Regions from separate parts of the Cupriavidus sp. 05L310 genome, predicted to be linked through region 1. Evidence: predicted binding sites of a transcription regulator. Region 1 holds the regulator's gene; each other region holds the start of a gene.
The links. The regulator FNR, encoded in region 1, switches genes on or off when oxygen is low (the NO sensors DNR and NnrR bind a similar motif). The targets are predictions, from matches to a motif close to TTGATNNNNATCAA.
Positions count from the first base shown of each region.

Region 1 (3,271 bases):
CAAAAGCAGCGCGCGCGCCACCCCGACGACACCAAAGGCAGCCACTGCCAAACCGGCAAGGGTACGTACCGCCGGGCGGCGCGACCACTGCCTGAGGTAGCCGGACAGGCCCGAGATAACCAACAGGTTTGGCAAAGTGCCCAGTCCGAACACGGCCATCACCAGCGCACCCGAAGGGGCGTTCCCGGCCAGCAGCGCCATCGCCAGGGCGCCATAGACCATGCCGCATGGTACCAGCCCCCAGGCCAGCCCCATGCCGTAGCGGCGCAGCAGCCGCCCCTGTGGCAGGCCCAAGGGCGCCAGGCGCACGCCCACGGCGGCAAGAAAACGGAGCAAACCGCCAGCGCCGCGCGCGGCAAACCGCTCCAGCCAGCCAGCCCCCACGGCGCGCCCACGCAACATCCATAATCCCGACATCACCAGCATCATGCTGCCGATTCCGAACAGCCAGCGCTGCAGCGGCAAGTACTGGGCCTTCCACACACCGGCGCCCAGGGTACCCAGCAAGGCGCCCAACAGCGCATACATGCTCAGCCGCCCGGCATGCATCACCAGGAGTTCGAGCAGCCAGTGGCCTGGCCGGCGCAGGATGGTGGCCGGCACACGGGCCGTGCCGCCTTGCTCGGCCGCAAGCGCAATGCCGCCACACATGGCCGCGCAATGCACACCACCTAGCAAAGCCAGGGTAAAAACGCTGAAGAGCACGCCTACGGTCAACTTCTCCTCCCAATCACATCGCCTGGCGCGGTAAAATGCGCCCTACGCGCCCCCGCGACTCCAAGAGGCGCTATCAACATGAAGCCCAGCGCCCGCGCACATCCGCGCAATCGCAAATCATGACGACGGGCACGGCAGGCGGCGCCACGCAGATGGCAGGCCCCGCCAGACCCGCGCCAGGCTAATGTGGATAGCGCTTCCAACCGACAGCTCTCAACGTCAAGCTTTCAACTCAATGCGCCTGCCACACGCGCTTGAGTGATTGCGCTAAACCGACAGGCCCCAATTGCTAACATCCATTCCCATTACCGAGATGTCGCCCCGCTGCTCCACTTGCTCGCTGGGACAGCTCTGCCTGCCCGTCGGCATGTCGCAGCAGGACCTCGAAAAAATGGATTCGCTGGTGCAGGAGCGCGTGCGCGTACGCAAGGGCGAGACCCTGTACCGCCTCGGCGATCCGCTCACCGCCGTCTATGCGATCCGCTTCGGCACGCTCAAAACCCACCTGACGATGGAAGATGGCCGCTCGCAGATCACGGGCTTCCACCTCCCCGGCGAAGTCGTCGGGCTCGACGGCCTTGGCGAAATGCAGCACGCGTCCGACGCCACCGCCCTTGAGGATACCGAAGTTTGCGTGGTGCGCTTCGGCGACCTCCAGTCGCTGTCCGGTGCGCTCCCGTCGTTGCAACATCAGTTCATGCGGCTGATGAGCAAGGAAATCTCGCAGGACCAGGTGATGCTGATCACGCTGGGCTCGATGCGCGCCGAAGAGCGGCTTGCCGCCTTCCTGATCAACCTTTCGGAGCGCCTTTCCGCGCGCGGCTATTCGGCCTCCGAGTTCGTGCTGCGCATGAGCCGCGAGGAGATCGGCAGCTACCTCGGGCTCAAGCTCGAAACCGTCAGCCGCCTGTTCTCCCGTTTTGCGGAAGCCGGGCTGATCCAGATCCGCCAGCGGCACGTCAAGCTGGTCGACATGACAGGCATCAAGCAGATCATCAACAAGTCCTGCTAGTCCGGCAGGCATCGACCGGCCGCGCGGAGTTTCCCGGCTCCCGCGGCATTGGCAGCCGCCTTGCCTTCCTTGCGTGGTGCCAATACCACGTCGCGCCGGCCTGGTCACGACACTCCTGCTCCGCCGCCCCCTGCCCCGCGGCGCGAAGACGCGCATCGCGCTCACTCCAGTTCGTCTGTCTCCGCCAGCCGCGTGGGCATGGTGTAAAGCGTCAGGCCGCTCGACAACGAACAAAGCACCCACGCGACCAGGAAGCCCACGGTGTAAACCGCCTCCCGCGACGCCTCGACCGGCTGTCCGAAGAAGCGCAGATCGCCGGGATCGACCATCGAAAACACCAGGGCGGTCGTCAGCCCGGCTACCAGGAAGCCGGGCCATAGCACCCACATCAGCCAGCGCAGTCTCATGGTCACCTCGCCTGCGCCGTGGCCGGCTCAGCCTGCCGCCCGATACCCGTCTTCTCGACCACCAACCCGTGCCGCGATACGCCATCGACAACGGGCGGGTCCGGGTGCGTCATGGCCAGCCAGATCGTGACCCCGCAGGCCACCATCGCCAGCAAGGGCCCGCTCATCAGCAGCCATGGCCAGGGTTCCTTCCACCAGGGATTGCTTTGCTGCATCATCAGGCCTCCTCTAGATTTCTCGGTTCAAAGATTGCGCGGTACGATGAAGCTGGTGCCCTGGCTGATTTCCGCACCGCCCCCACTGTCATCTCCTGTCGCAGTGACCGTCACCTGGATCTTGTGGGTGCCCTGGCCAGCGGCTTCGATCGGCACGCGCACGCGAATCGGAATCAGGCGGTTTGAGGTGGGCTCGAGATTGCCGGCAGCGTGATCGTATTCCACGGCCAGGCCCTTCAGGTCATCACTGTCCGCGCGAATGGCCACATGCATCGGCGCCTCGGTCGTGTTGATCAGTTGCAGGCGATACACGTTCTCGATCCAGCGTCCCTCCACTTCCCTGCCCAGCGCGCCGCGGTCGCGGATGATATCGACCTTGATCGGTGTGCGCATGGCCAGCGACACCGTGAAGCCGGCAACCAGGGCCAGCCAGATCACGGAGTACACCACCGTGCGCGGCCGGAACAGACGCTTGCGCGCCTCCGCCTCGGGCAGCACGCTGCGCATGGCGTTCTCCGAGGTGTAGCGGATCAGCCCGCGCGGATACGCCATCTTGTCCATGACTTGGTTGCAGGCGTCGATGCAGGCGCCGCAACCGATGCAGTCGTACTGCAGGCCGTCGCGAATATCGATGCCGGTGGGGCAGACCTGCACGCAGATGCTGCAGTTCACGCAATCGCCCATGCCGGCGGCCTGGTGGTCCACCTTGCGCGAGCGGCTGCCGCGCGGCTCGCCGCGGCCCACGTCATACGTCACCACATACGTGTCGCGATCGACCATCACGCTCTGGAAGCGTGCATAAGGACACATGTACTTGCACACCTGCTCGCGCATGAAGCCGGCGTTGCCCCAGGTGGCGAAGGCGTAGAACAGCATCCAGAACGTTTGCCACGGCCCCAGCGACAGGCTGAGCACGTGGC
Region 1 covers NZ_JBFTOX010000025.1:23,752-27,022, forward strand. The annotation lists gene AC1DS6_RS18925 (sulfite exporter TauE/SafE family protein) at 1-717, opposite strand, end outside; gene fnr (fumarate/nitrate reduction transcriptional regulator Fnr) at 1,004-1,729, shown strand; gene AC1DS6_RS18935 (hypothetical protein) at 1,891-2,136, opposite strand; gene AC1DS6_RS18940 (FixH family protein) at 2,139-2,354, opposite strand; gene ccoG (cytochrome c oxidase accessory protein CcoG) at 2,379-3,271, opposite strand, start outside.

Region 2 (3,271 bases), on a different contig from region 1:
GGCTGACGATCCCGCCGCGCTGCGCGTTGGCGAGCAACTGGTGCGGGATGCCGGCTTCGAACCGGTGGTGATCGGGCGGCTGGCGACGGCCGACAGCTTTGCGCCGGGCGGCCCGCTGTTCCACCAGATCGGTTCGGCCGATGCCATGCGGGCGCGCATGGCGGAGGTCAGCGGCAAGGCGGCCGCGCAGCCGAAGTAACCCCGGCGGCTGGCCGGGGCGCGGCGCTTATGCCGGCACGGGCGCGTTGACGCTGGTCTGCCGGCCCTGGAAGTCCGTCCAGCACAGCGCCTTGAAGTCGTACAGCTTGCAGCGGCGCGCGGTCTGGAAGTACCAGCGCCAGGTGAAGTTCTGGATGATGATGCGGCCCGGCAGCGCGTGTTCGAGCAGCGCCTGCGCGCGCTTGAGGCGGTACAGCGGCACGCTCATGTCAACGTGATGGGCGGTGTGCTCCATGATGTGATGCAGGGCCGCGCCGATGCCGTAGCGGAAGCGCAGGTGCACGGTGGTGGAGACGAAAGGCTGGGCGCGTGCCCACATGGTCTTGGTCTCGTACCAGGCCACGCTGGTATGGGTGTGGTGCACATAGAGCACGAAGCCCACGGTGAAATTCCATACCAGGAAGGGCACGACGAAGCCCAGGCCCACCAGCAGCGCGACCGACTGGCCGCTGGCCACCGCCAGCCAGGCCAGCGCGCCGATCCAGGCGGCGCCGAAGATCGCCACCAGCGTGCAGTCCCACATGAAGACAGCACGGCGCGTGGGCATCTGGCGGCGGCTGGGGAAGAACATCTTGAACCACCAGATCTCGACCAGGTAGTACAGGCCCGCGCCGAAGCCGTTGCGGTAGACGCGCTCCAGCGCGCGGCGCCAGCGCGGCAGCGTCTGGAATTCCTCGAGCGAGTAGGGTGCCCAGACGAAGTCGAAGCCCTTGAGGTTGGAATAGCCGTGGTGGACCACGTTATGGCCGACTTCCCACAGGCTGTAGGGCGTGAGCGACGGCAGGAAGGTCAGCCGCCCCAGCCATTTGTTGAGGCCGCGCCGGGGCGTCAGGCTCTGGTGGCAGGCATCGTGGCCGATGATGAACAGGCGGGCGATGATGATGCCGGTCAGCACGCCCGCCGCCAGCTTGGCGAGCCAGTGGGAGAACATCACCACCCCGGCCAGCGCGGCCACGAACAGCGCCGTATCCAGCGCGAACAGCGCCAGCGCGCGCGAGGTGCTGCGCTGACCCAGCGGGATCAGCCAGCCGCGGATGATCTTGCGCGAGGGCAGGGGCGCTTCAGGGGAAATCGGCTCCGGAAAGGGGGCTTGCTGCGTGGCAATCATTCAAAAACCTTCAGTTGTCGAACGCGGGGTCGGGCACCTGGCTGTGCCCGGGACTGGCGATGCACGGCCACAGGGGGCCGACGGTGTGACAGCTTAGAAGGATTGCGTGACAGGGGTGTTGATCCGGGTCAAGCCGGCGTGGCCAGGACCCGGTGCTTCCCGGTGGAAAGTGATGATTAATGCGCGACGGAGGCCGACGCGCTTGCCGGCTCGCCCATCACATAGACCTCATCGATCACACGATCGTCGCCCAGCATGGCGAAGGCGAACAGTTGCTCTTCCAGCGTCTCCGAGCGCTCGCTGCGGCGGGCGATCAGCGGCGTGGCCTGCGGATCGAGCACGATGAAGTCGGCCTCGCAGCCCGGCGTGAAGCTGCCCACGCGCTCGCTCCAGCCCAGCGCATCGGCGGCGGCGCGGGTGGCCAGGTAGAACATGCGCAGCGCGGTGAGGTGATAGCCGCCCATGCGCGCCACCTTGTGCGCGGCATTCATGGTGCGCAGCATCGAGAACGAGGTGCCGCCGCCCACGTCGGTGGCCAGCGTCACGTTGAGGCGATAGGCGTCGGACTGGTGGAAGTCGTAGAAGCCGCTGCCCAGGAACAGGTTGGAGGTGGGGCAGTGCGCCACCGCGGCGCCACTGTCGGCCAGGCGCTTGCGGTCGTCCTGGTCGAGGTAGATGGCGTGGCCGTAGAACGCGCCCGGACGCAGCAGGCCGTAGTGATCGTAGATATCGAGATAGCTGCGCGCCTGCGGGAACAGTTCGGCAACCCACTTCACTTCGTCGCGGTTTTCCGCCACATGGGTCTGGATATAGGCGTCGGGATAGGCCTTGGCCAGTTCGCCGCAGGCAGCCAGTTGCGCCTCGCTGGAGGTCGGCGCGAAGCGCGGCGTGATCGCGTACGACAGGCGGTTCTTGCCGTGCCAGCGCGAGATCAGGTCAGCCGAATCGCGCGCGCCGGACTCGGCGGTGTCGCGCAGGAATTCGGGGCAGTTGCGGTCCATCAGCACCTTGCCGGTCACCAGGCGCAGGTTGCGCCGGTCCGCTTCGGCGAACAGCGCGTCGGCCGAGGCCGTGTGCACGGTGCTCCAGGCCACGGCGCTGGTGGTGCCGTTGCGCAGCAGCTCGTCGGCAAAGAAGCCCGCCACCGCCGCAGCGTACTCCGGCTCGGCGAAGCGGCGCTCCTCGGGGAAGGTGTAGGTTTCCAGCCAGTGCAGCAGGCCGGGCGAGGGCGAGGCGATGATGTCGGTCTGCGGGTAATGCACGTGGGTGTCGATAAAACCGGGCACGATCAGCTTGCCGCGGCGGTCGATCACTTCGGCGCCGGCCGGGATCTGCGCGGCCAGCTCGGCGTAGTCGCCGACCGCGGCGACATGCCCGGCGGTGACAACCAGCACCCCGTCTTCCCAATACTGATACGCGTCGTCATGAAACTGCGGATCGCGCAGGAAGTGCAGCACGCGGCCACGGATGGCGCGGGTGATGGACGGGTTGGGGGGCGTGGTCGTCATAGCGATGTCTCGTCATGCGCCGGCGCGCGCGTGGCGCGCCGGCATCTTGGTGTGAACCGCGCTCAGGCCGTGGAGGCCGTCGCGGGCAGGGGGGATTGCCAGAAGTGGTCGACTTCGGCGAGGAAGGCGGCCTTCTGCGTGGCGGGCAGGAAGGACGCCTCGAAACTATTGCGCGCCAGCTTGTGGCCGTCGTCCGCGGTCAGCGGCAGGGCTTCGAAGGTGGCTTCCCAGTTGGCGTTCATATAGCCGCCGAAATAGGCGGGGTCGTCGGAGTGCAGCGTGACCAGCACGCCGGCTTCCAGCAGGCGGTGCAGCGAGTGGTCGCGCAGGTCGGGATAGACCTTGAGCTTCTGGTTGGACAGCGGGCACACCGTCAGCGCCACGCGCTCGCGGGCCAGCCGCGCCACCAGGGCGGGGTCGTCGATGGCGCGCACGC
Region 2 covers NZ_JBFTOX010000009.1:7,977-11,247, reverse strand. The annotation lists gene AC1DS6_RS08215 (NADPH-dependent F420 reductase) at 1-199, shown strand, start outside; gene AC1DS6_RS08210 (fatty acid desaturase) at 227-1,327, opposite strand; gene guaD (guanine deaminase) at 1,504-2,835, opposite strand; gene AC1DS6_RS08200 (adenosine deaminase) at 2,898-3,271, opposite strand, start outside.
Region 2: the regulator FNR is predicted to act here: its motif matches at 1,446-1,459, upstream of AC1DS6_RS08210 (fatty acid desaturase).

Region 3 (3,271 bases), on a different contig from region 1:
TCGCTGCCCAATGGCTCTTGCGCGCGCCGTTGCCACTCCAGCACCTGAAGGTCCGCGTCGGACGGGTCGCCGCCCTGGCGCGCGCGCGTGGCGATGCGTTCGCGCAGGGTAGCCAGGTCGGCATTGCAATCGACGATGGAAAAAGGCACGCCCCGGCGCGCGGCCAGCGACGCGAAACGCAGCCGCTGCTCGCGCGCCAGGAAGGTCGCGTCGGCGATCATCGGAACGCCCGCGCCGCTGCCAAGCCGGCAGATTCCCAGCAGCCGCCGGTAGACGCGGGCGGTATCGCCAGGCGAGTAATGATCATGACGCAGCGTGGGGTTGCCACGCGGCAGACGCTTGCGCTCCACGTCGGAGCGTACGCGGACCATGGCCGCGGCCAGCGCCAGTTGCTCTGAAACGGTGCTTTTGCCGCTGCCGGAGAGGCCATGCATGATGATAATCGCGCCCGGCCGGCGCGTCAGGACGCCACAGGCCAGCGCAAGCAGATCGTTGCAGCGCACCTGCGTCGCCGCCGCTTGTTCGGCGGTGCTGGTTCCCCCCACGCTGCGCTGGCGCGCCCGCTCAAGCAGCACGCGCGCGCGCACCACGGCGCGCACCGCCGTGTAGAACGGCAGCACGGTCAGGCCGGCATAGTCGCCGCTGCATTCCAGGTAGGTATTGATCAGGCAATAGGCAAGGTCTTGCCGGCCAGCATGCAGCAGATCCATGAAGAGAAAGGCGGTATCGCTGATCGTGTCGATCCAGCGCAGCCCGGCATCGAACTCAAGGCAGTCAAAAGGCGTGGGCGCGCCATCGATCATGACGATATTGCCAAGGTGCAGGTCGCCGTGGCACTCCCGCACATGACCGCTTGCCAGCCGTTTGGCAAACGCGGGCTGCAGGGCCGCGGCCCGTTCGCGCAGGAGCGCCGCCACGCGTGCCGCCGCAGCCGTGCCGGAGGCGAGAGCGGCGACGCCGGCCAAGGCCTGTTCCATCACCGCCGTGATCCGCGCCGGCGTGCCGTGGCCGGTGCCGTCGCCGGCCACGGGCGCAGCCAGGTGGATCGCCGCAAGCCGGCGGGCCAGCGTTTCGATATGGAGACCGGTCAGCCGATTTGTCTCCGCCATGGCGGAAAGCAGGTCTCGCTGCCGGAAGCGGCGCATTTTCACCGCAAACTCCAGCGCCTCGCCAGTACCTTCCACGCGGACATCGCGCTGGCATGGCCCCGCCACGACCGGTACCACGCCGAGATAGAGCGCCGCCGCCATCCTGCGATTCAATTCCACTTCGGCCTCGCAATCCACTTTACGCGCGGCCAGCGTGGAGAAATCGACGAAGTCGAGGTGCACAGGCTTGCGCACCTTGTAAGCAAAGGAGCCGGCCAGGAAGACTTGCGAAATGTGCGTCTCGATGAGGCTGACTTTGTCTACCGGGTGCGGGTAGGCCGCGGGGCACATCAGGGCTTGCGTGAGTACCGCCGAATCCATGCTGGGATCTCCCTGGGTAGCTGTCTCCCTGTTTGCACTCTGGACAGGTCATGCTTCCATGCTATGCGGGCCACCGGAAGCTAGCTTGACGGGGATCAAGCCGGGCGGCGGCTACCCGCCTATATTGAAGCGGCACAGGGGTCTGGCGCGCAACGCTGCGGATGCTTCATGCCGGCAGCCGCTGCGCCGGCGACGGGAGAGCGGCAATGCGGATGAAACGTTCCGATGAGGGCTTGGGCAGCGGCGCCGCGCGTTTGCGCGGCCTCGCGGTTTGCCTTGCGGCCATCCTTTGCGCGGGCTGCGCGGCAGGATCCGAATGGTGGCGGCCGCCCAAGCCCAGGGCCGGCGCCATGGTCCCTGCCGCCCCCGGCGTTATCCGGGATGCCGCTGGGGGCGACAAGATCCGCATCACGACATTTGATCTGGCGCAAGCCGCTGGCCCGGCGTCATTGCATCATTGAGTGGACTCGCCTCGACGCGCACCGGGAGTGCACCATGTCCGAATTGACCAAAGAGCAACTCTCCAGCCTGGTTGCCTTGCTGGACGGCATCGAGCAAAGGATCCGCGGCCAGATGGATGCGGTGGCCGTGACCCGCACTGTGTCCGCGGGCGCCGAGCCGGGCGGCAACGCCGAACTTGCCGGGCAGACCGCCGGGGAGCGCATGGACGATGCGATGACCGAGCACTACCGCATGGAACTGGCCGACATTGCAGCGGCGCGGGCGCGCATCGGCAAGCTGCGCTACGGCGCGTGCCAGGACTGCGGCGAGCCCATTCCCTTTCCGCGCCTGCAAGCGTACCCCACCGCCAGGCGCTGCACGCCATGCCAGCGCAAGCAGGAGCACATGTTCGGGGCGCCGGGCGGCAGGCGATGAACCTCGCCGGTTTTTCCCGCGTCCGGACCCGCCAAGGGGTGTCCGCAAGGTGAGTCCGCAATACAGCCGCTGCAATGGCGGCGGCGAAATAGTGGCTTGCTCGCTCCGATTCTGGCAGGTAGATCACACCAATGGCGCGCTGTAGCAAGGGCGCGCGCACTTCGGCCGCGCTAGAAGGGTTCGGCGATCACGACGGCTTGCGCATTCTGCTCGCCAAAGGAGCCGGCCATGGCGGGGCGGACCGGTCATGGCGCATTGGCCGCGGATGGCTCCGTCAGCAAAAGGCGGAGTTCCACGCCGTCGCTGGCCGGCCGGTCGCCGCGCAGAACGTGGATGCCGCTGCTTTCGGCGAGCCGGAGCATCGCCGTATTGGTCGCCAGCGTGGTCCCGACCAGTTCCCGCGTGCCGTGTGCGCGGCAATAGGCCACCATCTTGCGCAGCAGCAGGCCGCCGATGCCCTGGCGCTTGCAGTCGGAGCGCACCGTCACGGCGAACTCGGCACGCAGGTTGTCGGGGTCGGCCACGGCCCTTACTTCGCCCAGGATGGCCTTCGGCCCGCTGCCTGCCGGACTGACGGCGACGAACGCCATCTCGCGTGCGTAGTCGATCTGGGTCATGCGTGCGAGCTGGCTGTGCGGCGGCTGCCGGATCATGCAAAAAAAACGCATGCGGATATCCTCCGGCGCCAGGGCGGCGAAAAATGCCTGGTAAGCGGGCTCGTCTTCGGGGTGCACCGGGCGCAGCAGCAATGGTGCGCCGTGCCATGTCACCGTTTCCTCAAGCGCTTTGGGATAGGGGCGGATGGCAAGGCGGGCGGCCCCAGGCTGCATGGCGGGGGCCACGCCGATTCGCGCGTCCAGCGCCAGCACGCCGGCGCCATCGGCCAGCAGCGGATTGATATCGAGCTCAACGATTTCCGGCAGGTC
Region 3 covers NZ_JBFTOX010000077.1:10,133-13,403, reverse strand. The annotation lists gene AC1DS6_RS37565 (bifunctional aminoglycoside phosphotransferase/ATP-binding protein) at 1-1,469, opposite strand, end outside; gene AC1DS6_RS37560 (TraR/DksA family transcriptional regulator) at 1,965-2,345, shown strand; gene AC1DS6_RS37555 (bifunctional acetate--CoA ligase family protein/GNAT family N-acetyltransferase) at 2,591-3,271, opposite strand, start outside.
Region 3: the regulator FNR is predicted to act here: its motif matches at 1,887-1,900, upstream of AC1DS6_RS37560 (TraR/DksA family transcriptional regulator).